DNA from 3 places in the Paenibacillus sp. JT22N7 genome. Region 1 is predicted to be linked to each of the others. Evidence: riboswitches for the same ligand, from Rfam matches in the RefSeq annotation. Region 1 holds a riboswitch; each other region holds the start of a gene.
What was found. A riboswitch is a leader RNA that binds a small molecule or an ion and turns the genes downstream of it on or off. The one in region 1 is predicted to bind cyclic di-AMP.
Positions count from the first base shown of each region.

Region 2: another riboswitch for cyclic di-AMP. It lies ahead of AC50Y5_RS31060 (resuscitation-promoting factor); the one in region 1 lies ahead of AC50Y5_RS00815 (hypothetical protein).
Region 3: another riboswitch for cyclic di-AMP. It lies ahead of AC50Y5_RS29365 (C40 family peptidase); the one in region 1 lies ahead of AC50Y5_RS00815 (hypothetical protein).

Region 1 covers NZ_JBXENY010000001.1:183,991-187,197, reverse strand. Annotated here, with positions in the region: gene AC50Y5_RS00820 (arsenic transporter) at 1-769, shown strand, start outside; cyclic di-AMP (ydaO/yuaA leader) riboswitch at 984-1,149, shown strand; gene AC50Y5_RS00815 (hypothetical protein) at 1,154-1,573, shown strand; gene AC50Y5_RS00810 (beta-mannosidase) at 1,765-3,207, opposite strand, start outside.
Region 2 covers NZ_JBXENY010000017.1:10,263-13,469, reverse strand. Annotated here, with positions in the region: gene AC50Y5_RS31060 (resuscitation-promoting factor) at 321-1,466, opposite strand; cyclic di-AMP (ydaO/yuaA leader) riboswitch at 1,712-1,919, opposite strand; gene AC50Y5_RS31055 (TatD family hydrolase) at 2,104-2,877, opposite strand; gene AC50Y5_RS31050 (HD domain-containing protein) at 2,994-3,207, opposite strand, start outside.
Region 3 covers NZ_JBXENY010000014.1:90,080-93,286, reverse strand. Annotated here, with positions in the region: gene AC50Y5_RS29375 (FAD-binding domain-containing protein) at 1-835, opposite strand, end outside; gene AC50Y5_RS29370 (cryptochrome/DNA photolyase family protein) at 778-981, opposite strand; gene AC50Y5_RS29365 (C40 family peptidase) at 1,123-1,593, opposite strand; cyclic di-AMP (ydaO/yuaA leader) riboswitch at 1,595-1,766, opposite strand; gene AC50Y5_RS29360 (hypothetical protein) at 2,196-3,011, opposite strand; gene AC50Y5_RS29355 (M1 family metallopeptidase) at 3,027-3,207, opposite strand, start outside.

The sequences.
Region 1 (3,207 bases):
GCTGTTCCTCTACTTTTACCATCAGCTTCCCCGGGAAGTACCCCATACGATTTCAATCGTCCCTATTCACTCTGGCTACCATCCTTTACTCACTCCTGCCGGAAGCAAGCCTGCACAGCCCAAATACAGCAGCCGCTTTATGAAATCGATTCTGCTTTTCGTCTTCTCCGTTCGGCTCAGCTTATTTGCTGCATCCTATTTGCACATCCCCGTTGAGTGGGTCGCTGTTTTCGGCTCCTTGCTGCTCCTTTGTTGGCGCTGGATTTACCTGAAAATGCCACCGAACGACATTTTGCGTAAAATCCCCTGGCATATACTCATATTCGCCTTCGCCATGTATATCATTATTTATGGCCTGCACAACATTGGCCTGACGCAAGGACTCGTTCAGGTGTTCGAGCCGCTCGTTACTGGCAGCCTGATGAATGCAAGCATTTTAATCGGAGGGCTCGTCTCCGCCATGTCTACACTCGTCAACAATCATCCCGCACTCATGATCGGCACGATCACGCTTACTGAAATGAACCTCGACCCGCTTACCCTCAAAATCGCCTACCTCGCCAGCGTCATTGGGAGCGATATTGGCTCACTCATTTTACCGATAGGCACGCTAGCCTCACTCATTTGGATGAATCTTGTGCAGAAATCCAAAGTAAAAATCAGTTGGATGGATTATGTCAAAGTAACGCTTGTCATCATTCCGCCTGTGCTGCTGTTTACCCTCACTCTTCTTGCTCTATGGGTTGGCTGGATTTTCCCAATGCACTAGCTCACAACAACGTATACATGAGCGGTCAGTCTACAAATAGGTGTTTTCTGATAAATCCGCAGCTATTTCTATGGCAAACGGGCGCTGCCACCAAATGACGGCAGCGCCCGTTTGCCTATAAGGCAGCAGTACTATTTATTTTATTTACTACTAAAAGGTTTACAATTGAGGAATAACGGTTTAATATATATCCCTAGCCGAATTCTAGCACTCTAATATTAAATCGCTTAATTTTTCAATTGAAAAAGCGGGGGAACCAACAACGTGGTTGAAGCGAAAGCTTGAATCGCAAGGGGTGAATCCGGTGCATCGCGCACTGGTAGGGCAGCTCACTGGCCCGAATCCGACAGCTAACTCCGTAAGCGAACGTGAGGAGAGATGAATATGATTGTCCTTCATGCGCCGGACGCTCCGCCTAAGGCGAAGCACGCAATGAAGCTTACGGTCAAACGCATTGAGCTGTTTGTCATTCCAGCACTCAATGTAGACGCCGCCGGAAACCGTGCCTGCTTGCGGGTAACGACGGACAAAGGCATTGGCTTTGGCGAAACATTTGTCGACGAGATGGAGCGCCCTAACGATTGGGGCCTGTGGTGCAGCGCGCTGAGCAGCTTTATCGGCACCTTGTCTATTACAGGACGATCGCTTCGGAGCGAGCAAGCCGATCATCACAGTGTGTACAACCTATTCGATCATGCGATTCATCATCTCAAAAGCTGGACCGCAGACATTGAACCGGACGACAACGCTTCTGAGGAACCTATTTTACTTAGCCGCTCCTTATTCTACCTTTCAATTTTTTAGCCTATTTTGGGTCACCATAATGCAAAGGAACCTTCCCCGCCATGTTTCAGCTGGCAGGAAAGGTTCCTTTTTTTCTATCGGCTGCTTGTCCTTTCAAAGTGAAACGGCTTTCGCCGTCCTCTGGCGGCGCGGCGCGTTTCAGTCCGAGAAATATAGAGAAAGGATGGGAAAATCATATACTTTCCTATATTTTAAATAAAATCGGTCATCGAATGGACATTCAGCTCGCCCGGCGACGCAGCGCTGAAAGCCTGATCTCCTTGCGGATTTCGCGCGTAAAACGTAATCGTACGCGGTTCGTTCGGCAGCAGATCGAAATAGTTGTCGCTGAAAACACCTTCGATCGACGCAGAAAGTCGAACCTGCTTGGCCAGCGTATCCGTCTCCAGCACATAAGCGGTGCCGCCGCTGCCTTGAACCTCGCTGATCTTTATGGCCGGAGCCGCAAGCTCAAGCTCATTCATCGGCCTGAAATAATGCTCCTTTTCCTCCACGAGCAGTCCACCCTGCTTTAGCTTCGCCACAAGAACGACTTCACCTGGCTGAATGCCTTCGGAAAGCAGCGCTTCCAGCTCTAAGGAGCAGGCGATATGGCCGTTGTTTGGCTGAAGCGATACCGGAACGGCAAACTGCTTCAGCACCTCGCCCGTGAATGAACGCAGCTCAAGCGCAAGCTCGCCGATGAAAGGTTCATTTTGATCTGACAATACATAACAATCGACGCGGCCGCTGCTCGCGCAGTCAAACGACAGCATGATGTCGCGGAAGCTGCGTGCCGCATAATATTGCAGCGCCTTCCAGCGCCCGTAATAGTCCATTCCCGCCCATGAGGCGACAGGCCAGCAATCGTTCATTTGCCAATACAGGGACCCCATGCAAAATGGCTTTTTCCGCCGATGGGCTTCAATCGCTGTCTTCATCGCTTCCGCCTGCAAAACCTGGCTCAAATAAAGAAATGCCGGGAAATCCTTCGGCTGGCGCAAATACATATCCATATATTCCTTGATCAACTGGTTGCCGCGCGCGTTTTTCTGATGCGCCAGCATTACCTCCGATTCAATGGCCATGTCCGCTTCTTCCGCATACTGCTGCACCGTTTGCAGCTCAGGAAACGATTGGAAGCCGTATTCGCTCATGAATCGGCCGACGTGGACGTTGTATTTTTCAAAAGGCTCTACGTTATGCCAGACGCCCCAATAGTGAATATCGCCGCTCTTCGACAAGTTGAAAGCATGCTGCTCACCGTCTCCCGTCAGCCCCCGCATCGGTGAAGAAGGCCAATACGCAATACCATTGCCAAGCCCCGCGACCGCCTGCGGCAATATCCGGTGGAAAATCGCCTCATAATCAGCCCACAGCTGCTCGCGCTGCTCAGGCGTATAGTCGCGCTTCCAGCCCCAGCCCATATTTTCATCATAATGCGACCAGGCCGTATCGATTTCATTGTTGCCGCACCATATGGCGATACATGGGTGATTGCGCAGACGCCGAACGTTTTCCTCCGCCTCCAGACGCACATTTTCCAGAAAAGCCTCATCTCCGGGATACATGCTGCAAGCGAACATGAAGTCCTGCCAAACGAGCAATCCGTACTCATCGCACAGCTCATAGAAGGCATCCGCCTCATAAATGCC
Region 2 (3,207 bases), on a different contig from region 1:
TTTCACAAAGGGAAACTTATCTTGGATATTCGTTCAAGCGTAAACGGCTGTCGCCGTCCTTTGGCGGCAAAGCTGCCGTTTCGCGGTGAAATATAAGCTGATTATAAATGTGAAACTTATCAATCTTATATTTCAGAAAAAATGGGCGATTGCTGCAACAACAACCCGCTCATTCACGTCTGTTTTATTATAACCCCAATTGGCCATTCAAGCGAATCTGACGCAAACAAAAAGAAGAGGCAAGGCCTCTTCCGCATCCTGTCATATTTAGCTTATGATTGCGATAAACTAGAGCACAATCCATAAAGAACTGCCACTAATTAGCTAAGCGATGGCTTGTTAGGACCAATCACATAAACGGTAAATCCTTTTTTCTTACCAAATTTATTAGCTTGCTTCTCACTGTCAAAATAAACATCGATCTTATTGCCCTTGATCGCACTTCCGGTATCTTCAGCACGGCGGAAACCAATGCCCTCGATATACACCCACCAACCGAGTGGAATGATATCCGGGTCAACGGCAATTGTCCGTCCTTCCGATACTTTAGCGCCAGAGGCCGTAATTCCGTAGTCCGGGTGCCCTTCGCTCTTGCCCGTTGATGCTAAGCCAGCTGAATAGGCCGTCAATGTGACGTTGCTGAGCACTTTTTTGGATGTGAGCGTTGTGCCGTCTACCGTTACATTGTTGCTGGTTGTCGCTGTCGACAGCACAGTAACTTTAGGCTCCGGCTTTTTCGTACCGACTGCAACGACCTGATTGACCGCAACCGTTTCGACTACCTTGTCTACCACTTTCTTGGAGACAAGTACGCCATCTTCAAACTGCTTCTCAATTTTGATCGTTACGACGCCTTCTTTGCCCGTCTGCACAACCTTCTCCTTGCCTACTTCCAGGTTCGGATCTTCCTTCTTCACAATGGTGAACGGTGTTGGGCTGGACGACTTGCCTAGCTTCGTATCGACGCGAATGACTGTTACGGTCATATCCGCGCTGACGCCCGAGCCAAGCGAAGGTAATACTTTATCATCATCTTCAACAGGAATATTTAATTTCTTTATCGCTGCCTGCACGGTTTTCTCTGTCGTGTACACCGTTGATGTTTTGCCATCAGCTTTTACAAGTAGCGGTACCGCATGCTTAATTTCAAAGCGGTCCCCATCCTTTACTGCCGTATTCAGAGGTACAGATACCTCGTCATGCGGGCCAATTGTAATAGCTTGTTCATCCAGTAGGCGTTGCAGGACCCATTGTTTCGTTGAAACAACGGTTTCTTGTCCATTCACTACTACGGATACGCTTTTGTCAGCCGATCCGTACAACAACACCAAAAACATGAAAGTCATAGCGATTGAGATCGTAGTACTCAAAAGAATCAAACGCAAGTTTTCACGCTTCCATCGCAATGCGAAAGACATGCTGGATGATCGTTTCCCATGGGTCTCACTTGATTGAATAATGCCCACTTCATCGGTCCTCCTTCATAGCCCCGCCGTCGAATTACGCATGATACCATTGACGCGACTATAGTATATTGGCGTGCTTCTAGCACGCTCCAGTATATTTCCTCTGCAACCTCCTAGATTTACCCTATGACGACGGTTTACCCAATATTCAAAAATAAAAAGAAAGCCCGTCGACAGAGGATCTGTTTCGTGGCTTCCCGGGAACGTCAAAATAGACTATTCAGGAATGGTGGATGCACGAGGTTGATCACTCTCTATAAACGCTTACGAGGTTAGCTGTCGGGTTCGGGCAAGAGAGCTGCCCTATCGTCGGAAGAATGCTCATGGCAATCCCCGCCAAATTCACCCCTAGAAGAAATTCAGGTGCGCGTGCAATGTGATCCGCAAATTCCTCACAGCATCGTGCATGGTTCCCCCGCTCTCCAAAGTTCGAAGATTAAGCGCAAACTGGAAATCCAATACAAAAATTTAAAGCTCTGAAATGAATCATACCTTCATCGGAGCCTAATTGTAAAGATCAGATAAAAACCGATTTAAGCGAAATTTTAGGATATTTACGGAAAAGAGAGTCTATTTCAGCATGAAAAATTAGTTTTATCGCCGTAAAGGTCACTTATTCTCGTTTTTATAGCCGTTTTTACACAATTCCGAAACATTTTTTACCGTTTTCGGTCGTTAAATTGGCGATTTCGGCCACCGATTTTCCTAATATTTCTGCTGCGGCTTCCGCAACGAGCGACACATAAGACGTCTCATTTCGTTTCCCTCGGAATGGATGAGGGGTCAAATATGGGGCATCCGTTTCGATCAAAATTCGGTCACTCGGAACCATCGCAAGCACCTCTTTTGGCACCCTTGCATTTTTGAATGTAAGCGGTCCCCCGAACGATATATAGAAGTTCATATCGAGGCATTTTTGAGCCGTTTCTGGACTGCCGGAAAAGCAATGCATAATGCCGCCAACCTCAGAAGCATTTTCCTCCTTCAGCAGCTTGACAATATCCTCATGGGCATCGCGATTATGAATAATAATTGGTTTTTTCAACTTCTTGGCTAAGCGAATTTGCTCGCGAAATACGCGATGCTGGACGTCTTTTGGGGACGTATCCCAATGGTAATCCAGTCCGATTTCGCCAATGGCTACCACTTTAGGATGAGAGCAAAGCTCTTCAATCCATCCCAGATCCTCCGGCAGCATATCGATGCTGTCAACGGGGTGCCAGCCAACTGCTGCATATATAAAATCATATTTTTCTGCCAGCGCAAGTGTTGTTGGAATCGTTTCCCGATTGAATCCAATATTAACCATTAAATCCACCCCTGCCGCACGCGCTCTTTCGATAACAGCTTCGCGGTCTTCGTCAAAATGCGGGGAGTCCAAATGGGTGTGTGTGTCGAATAAAGAAATCATAATTGAGCAAGCTCCTTCTATATTATAGTCTATGGTGAAACGGTCGAAAGCCGTCCTTTGGCGGCGCGTTTCAGTCCGAGAAATATAGAGAAAGTATGGCAAAATCATATACTTTCCTATATTTTAAATAACATTCGTACTTTATCGCTTAATTGATCAGCGGCAGCGCGCAGCTTCTCTTCCGGATAATACAAATGGGACTGGCCCTGATGAAGTCCAGTAATGGAACGAATGATGTCAGATTTCGTGGAAATTTCACTGACAGCCTCGTAGCTATCCATTAACAAAATCGGCGTCTTTTCTTCTTTTCCGCCTTTTTTCGTATCAGGC
Region 3 (3,207 bases), on a different contig from region 1:
CGATGGCATGCGGCTGCGGTAGGTGGATTTGCTTATCAGGCAGATGGGCAAGCTCCGGCAGCCAGCGTCTAATGTAAGTGCCGCTCGGATCATGTGTTGCGGACTGCGTGGCCGGATTCATAATGCGAAAATATGGCGCGGCGTCGTAGCCGAGCGACGAGCTCCAAAGCCAGCCGCCTCGGTTCAGTGTATGATCATAATCGGCCAGCTGGCGGCGGAAATACTGCTCGCCCAGCGTAAATGGGCATAACAGATTTTTCGTCAAAAACATGGCGGTAACCATCCGCAGCCGATTCGGCATTTCCCCCGTTTCATTTAGCTGCTTCATAGCGGCGTCAATAACAGGAATGCCCGTTTTTCCTTCGCTCCATGCCTCGAAATGCTGATCGCTTAGCGCAGATAAATCAAGCTTCTGCTCATATCGGTAGAAGTCCTCATTGTATTTTCCTTGATATAGAAAAAAATCCCGCCATGCCAGCTGTCTAATCCACGCCTCGGCTCCAAACTGCTGCTGCGCCGCTTCGTAGGCTTGCCGTGCTGACAGCGCTCCCGTATTCAAATAACGCGCCAAATGGCTCGTATGGTCGTCCGCAAACTGGTCGCGGCCGCCTTCATAGCCAGACAGGCGTTGATTTAGAAATTGCTCCAACACCTCGGCTGCATGGCTCGCGTGGGATTGGCCGCGCCCGGCTGAGTCATCTATCTGCCGAAAGGCTGCCGCAGCCAGATGCTCCCGCGGAAGACTGAAGCGCTCTGCCATGCTGGCATCTATATTTTTCAGCGTATTAAGCTGCTGCAGTGTTGTCTCGCCCGCAGGGGAATAGTGGCTCTGCATAAAGGATGCCATATGCGGTAAAACGGCGTAAATACCTTGTAAGGCTCACTGCGCCGAGAAAACGTATGGAGCTCCTCCAAATCGGCCAGCGGCGCATCGTCGAGCGTCATCCAGCGGCGTCCCGCTGCGCGTACAACCTGCTGCATAGCGTGGTCGCGTGCCCTTGCATAAGGCGTTGCCAGAAAACAGCAAAGCCGCAAGCTATTTGTCCGAAGACAAACAACTGCGGCTTTGCTGATTGAGACAGCAGCTTTTCGTTATGTAAGCGAAAAAAGCGTGGCCTGGCTCTATTGCTCGCTTGCGTACTTGTCGTAAGCGTCTTGGCTCATAACGCGTGTAGCTGATACGTAACGATCAGCATAATAAGACTCGCTAAGTTTGCTAATAATAACGCCTCTGCTCGAGGAAGCATGTGCAAACTTTCCATCGCCTACGTAAATACCAACGTGGGAGATGCCTTTGCCGCTCGTGTTGAAGAATACGAGATCGCCAGCGATCAGGTCACTCTTCTTCACTTCACTGCCATCGTTCGATTGGGCTTGGGAAGTACGGGAAAGATCGATGCCCATTTTGTCGAAAACATACTTCGTAAAACCGGAGCAGTCGAAGCCTTTCGTAGTCGTTCCGCCGCTTTGGTACGGTGTGCCGATCAGATCAGCGATAACACCATCCATCTTCGAACTCGCGAACACGCTGCCTGCTTGGAAAGCAAGCATTAATACAAGACCAACGAGTAGTGCAGTAACCTTCTTCAAAATTTGAAACTCCTTCCGGTGCCGACGAGGTTAGCTGTGGGGTTCGGTTGTGAAGGTTCCCTATGATTTCCAAGACACTTGAATCAAGCCGTCCAAGCATCGAAATCAATTCACCCAAAGTGGTTCCCCCGTATTTCTATACCTTTGCGGTATAAAAAATTAGGCTGGTTTAATTTTGCTCTGCGCTAATAATTCGTTTTTTTCATGTGATTTCCTTCTATATGAATGAATTTCTAATAATTCTCATGTAACCTTTTGGCTCAATTTTGCGTTAAAACAAGTTTCTTGCCTAATAAATGTTCGATCTATCGCCGTTCTTGGGCAAAAAAACATTTTGTCAGTTTATATGAGAAATAGGCAGCTAATATGCTATGAATCGTGTGAATAGGCAAGAATTATAGCGTAAAATGAAGATTTAGAGAGTTTGAGCTAGGTCGCCATATAGGCTGGGAAGTAAATGGAGGCTTTACCTGCAGGTGCAGGATAACGGCAAAAAACCGATTTCGGCCTTTTGGCCGCAATCGGTTTTTTTATGAGAAGGGCTTTAGAAAAATGAGAATACTAAATGAGAATTAGGTGGGGTTGCCCTCATTTTTCTAAGGGTCTCAGCTCTGCTTTGATTGCAGGCAATCGTATTGGGCAGCGAGCGTCCATACTTTTAACAAGGTGCGCGGCAGATGATAGGCTTGATGCATGATGAGTGCCAGCATGCCTGCCCAAGCATAGGAAAGCCCAGACACAGCGAGCGAAGCGGCAACAGCCAGCAGCCACATCAGCAGAGAGAGGCCGGCATAAGGGAAAAGATTTCGGAGCGCATGGCTGAGCCAGCGCAAGGAGCCCGTGCCGGAGGCGGCGCCGAACTGCATAGCGAGCAGCAGCAGGTGAACGAGGAAGCTCCATAGCAGCCAGCCGCCAAAGCCCGGCAGCGTGCCTTGCAGCAGCTCGCCCAGCGAATGGCCCTCCATAAGCAGCTTGAAGGCGCGAGGCAGCAGGAACCAGCCGGGTGCGAAAATAAGCAGCGTGCGCAGCCAATAGAGCAGCGTCACGGGCTTCCAAGCTTTGCGAATGCCTTGAAGAAACTGTGTTTCACCTGTTTCGCCCATATGATGCAGCGAGTAGAGCAGCCCCGCATTGAACAGCGGCGTCAGCAGCATGCGGGCAGCGAACAAGCCGCCCAGAAGCCACAAATAAGGATTGATCAAATCCGTCTTCGTCAATTGAAACTGGGCCTCGCTGAAGAACAGCGACACGGCCGAGTCAGACGGATGCTGGAGCGGAAAGCGCCGCAGCAGCGGCAGTACAGTCATATCAACAAAACGGTAAAGGAAAAGTCCCCATAATAGCTGGTAAAGGAATAACAGAATGACGATATAGAAATGGCGGATAGCGAGCCGCCAGCCTTGCTTCATATGCTGCTTCATTTTTCAACCTCCTCTCTACCAGCCTACGGATCCGAGCAAGCCTTCGATGAGCTTCGTCAGGCCGAGGCTCCATCGAATGCGCGACTGCTCGGGCACTTCTGCGCGCATAAAATTGTTAATATGCTTGTTGTCCAGCACATTGCTGTTTTTCGGGTCAACCGCCACCCAGGCAAGCGGAGCAGCATGCACAACCTTG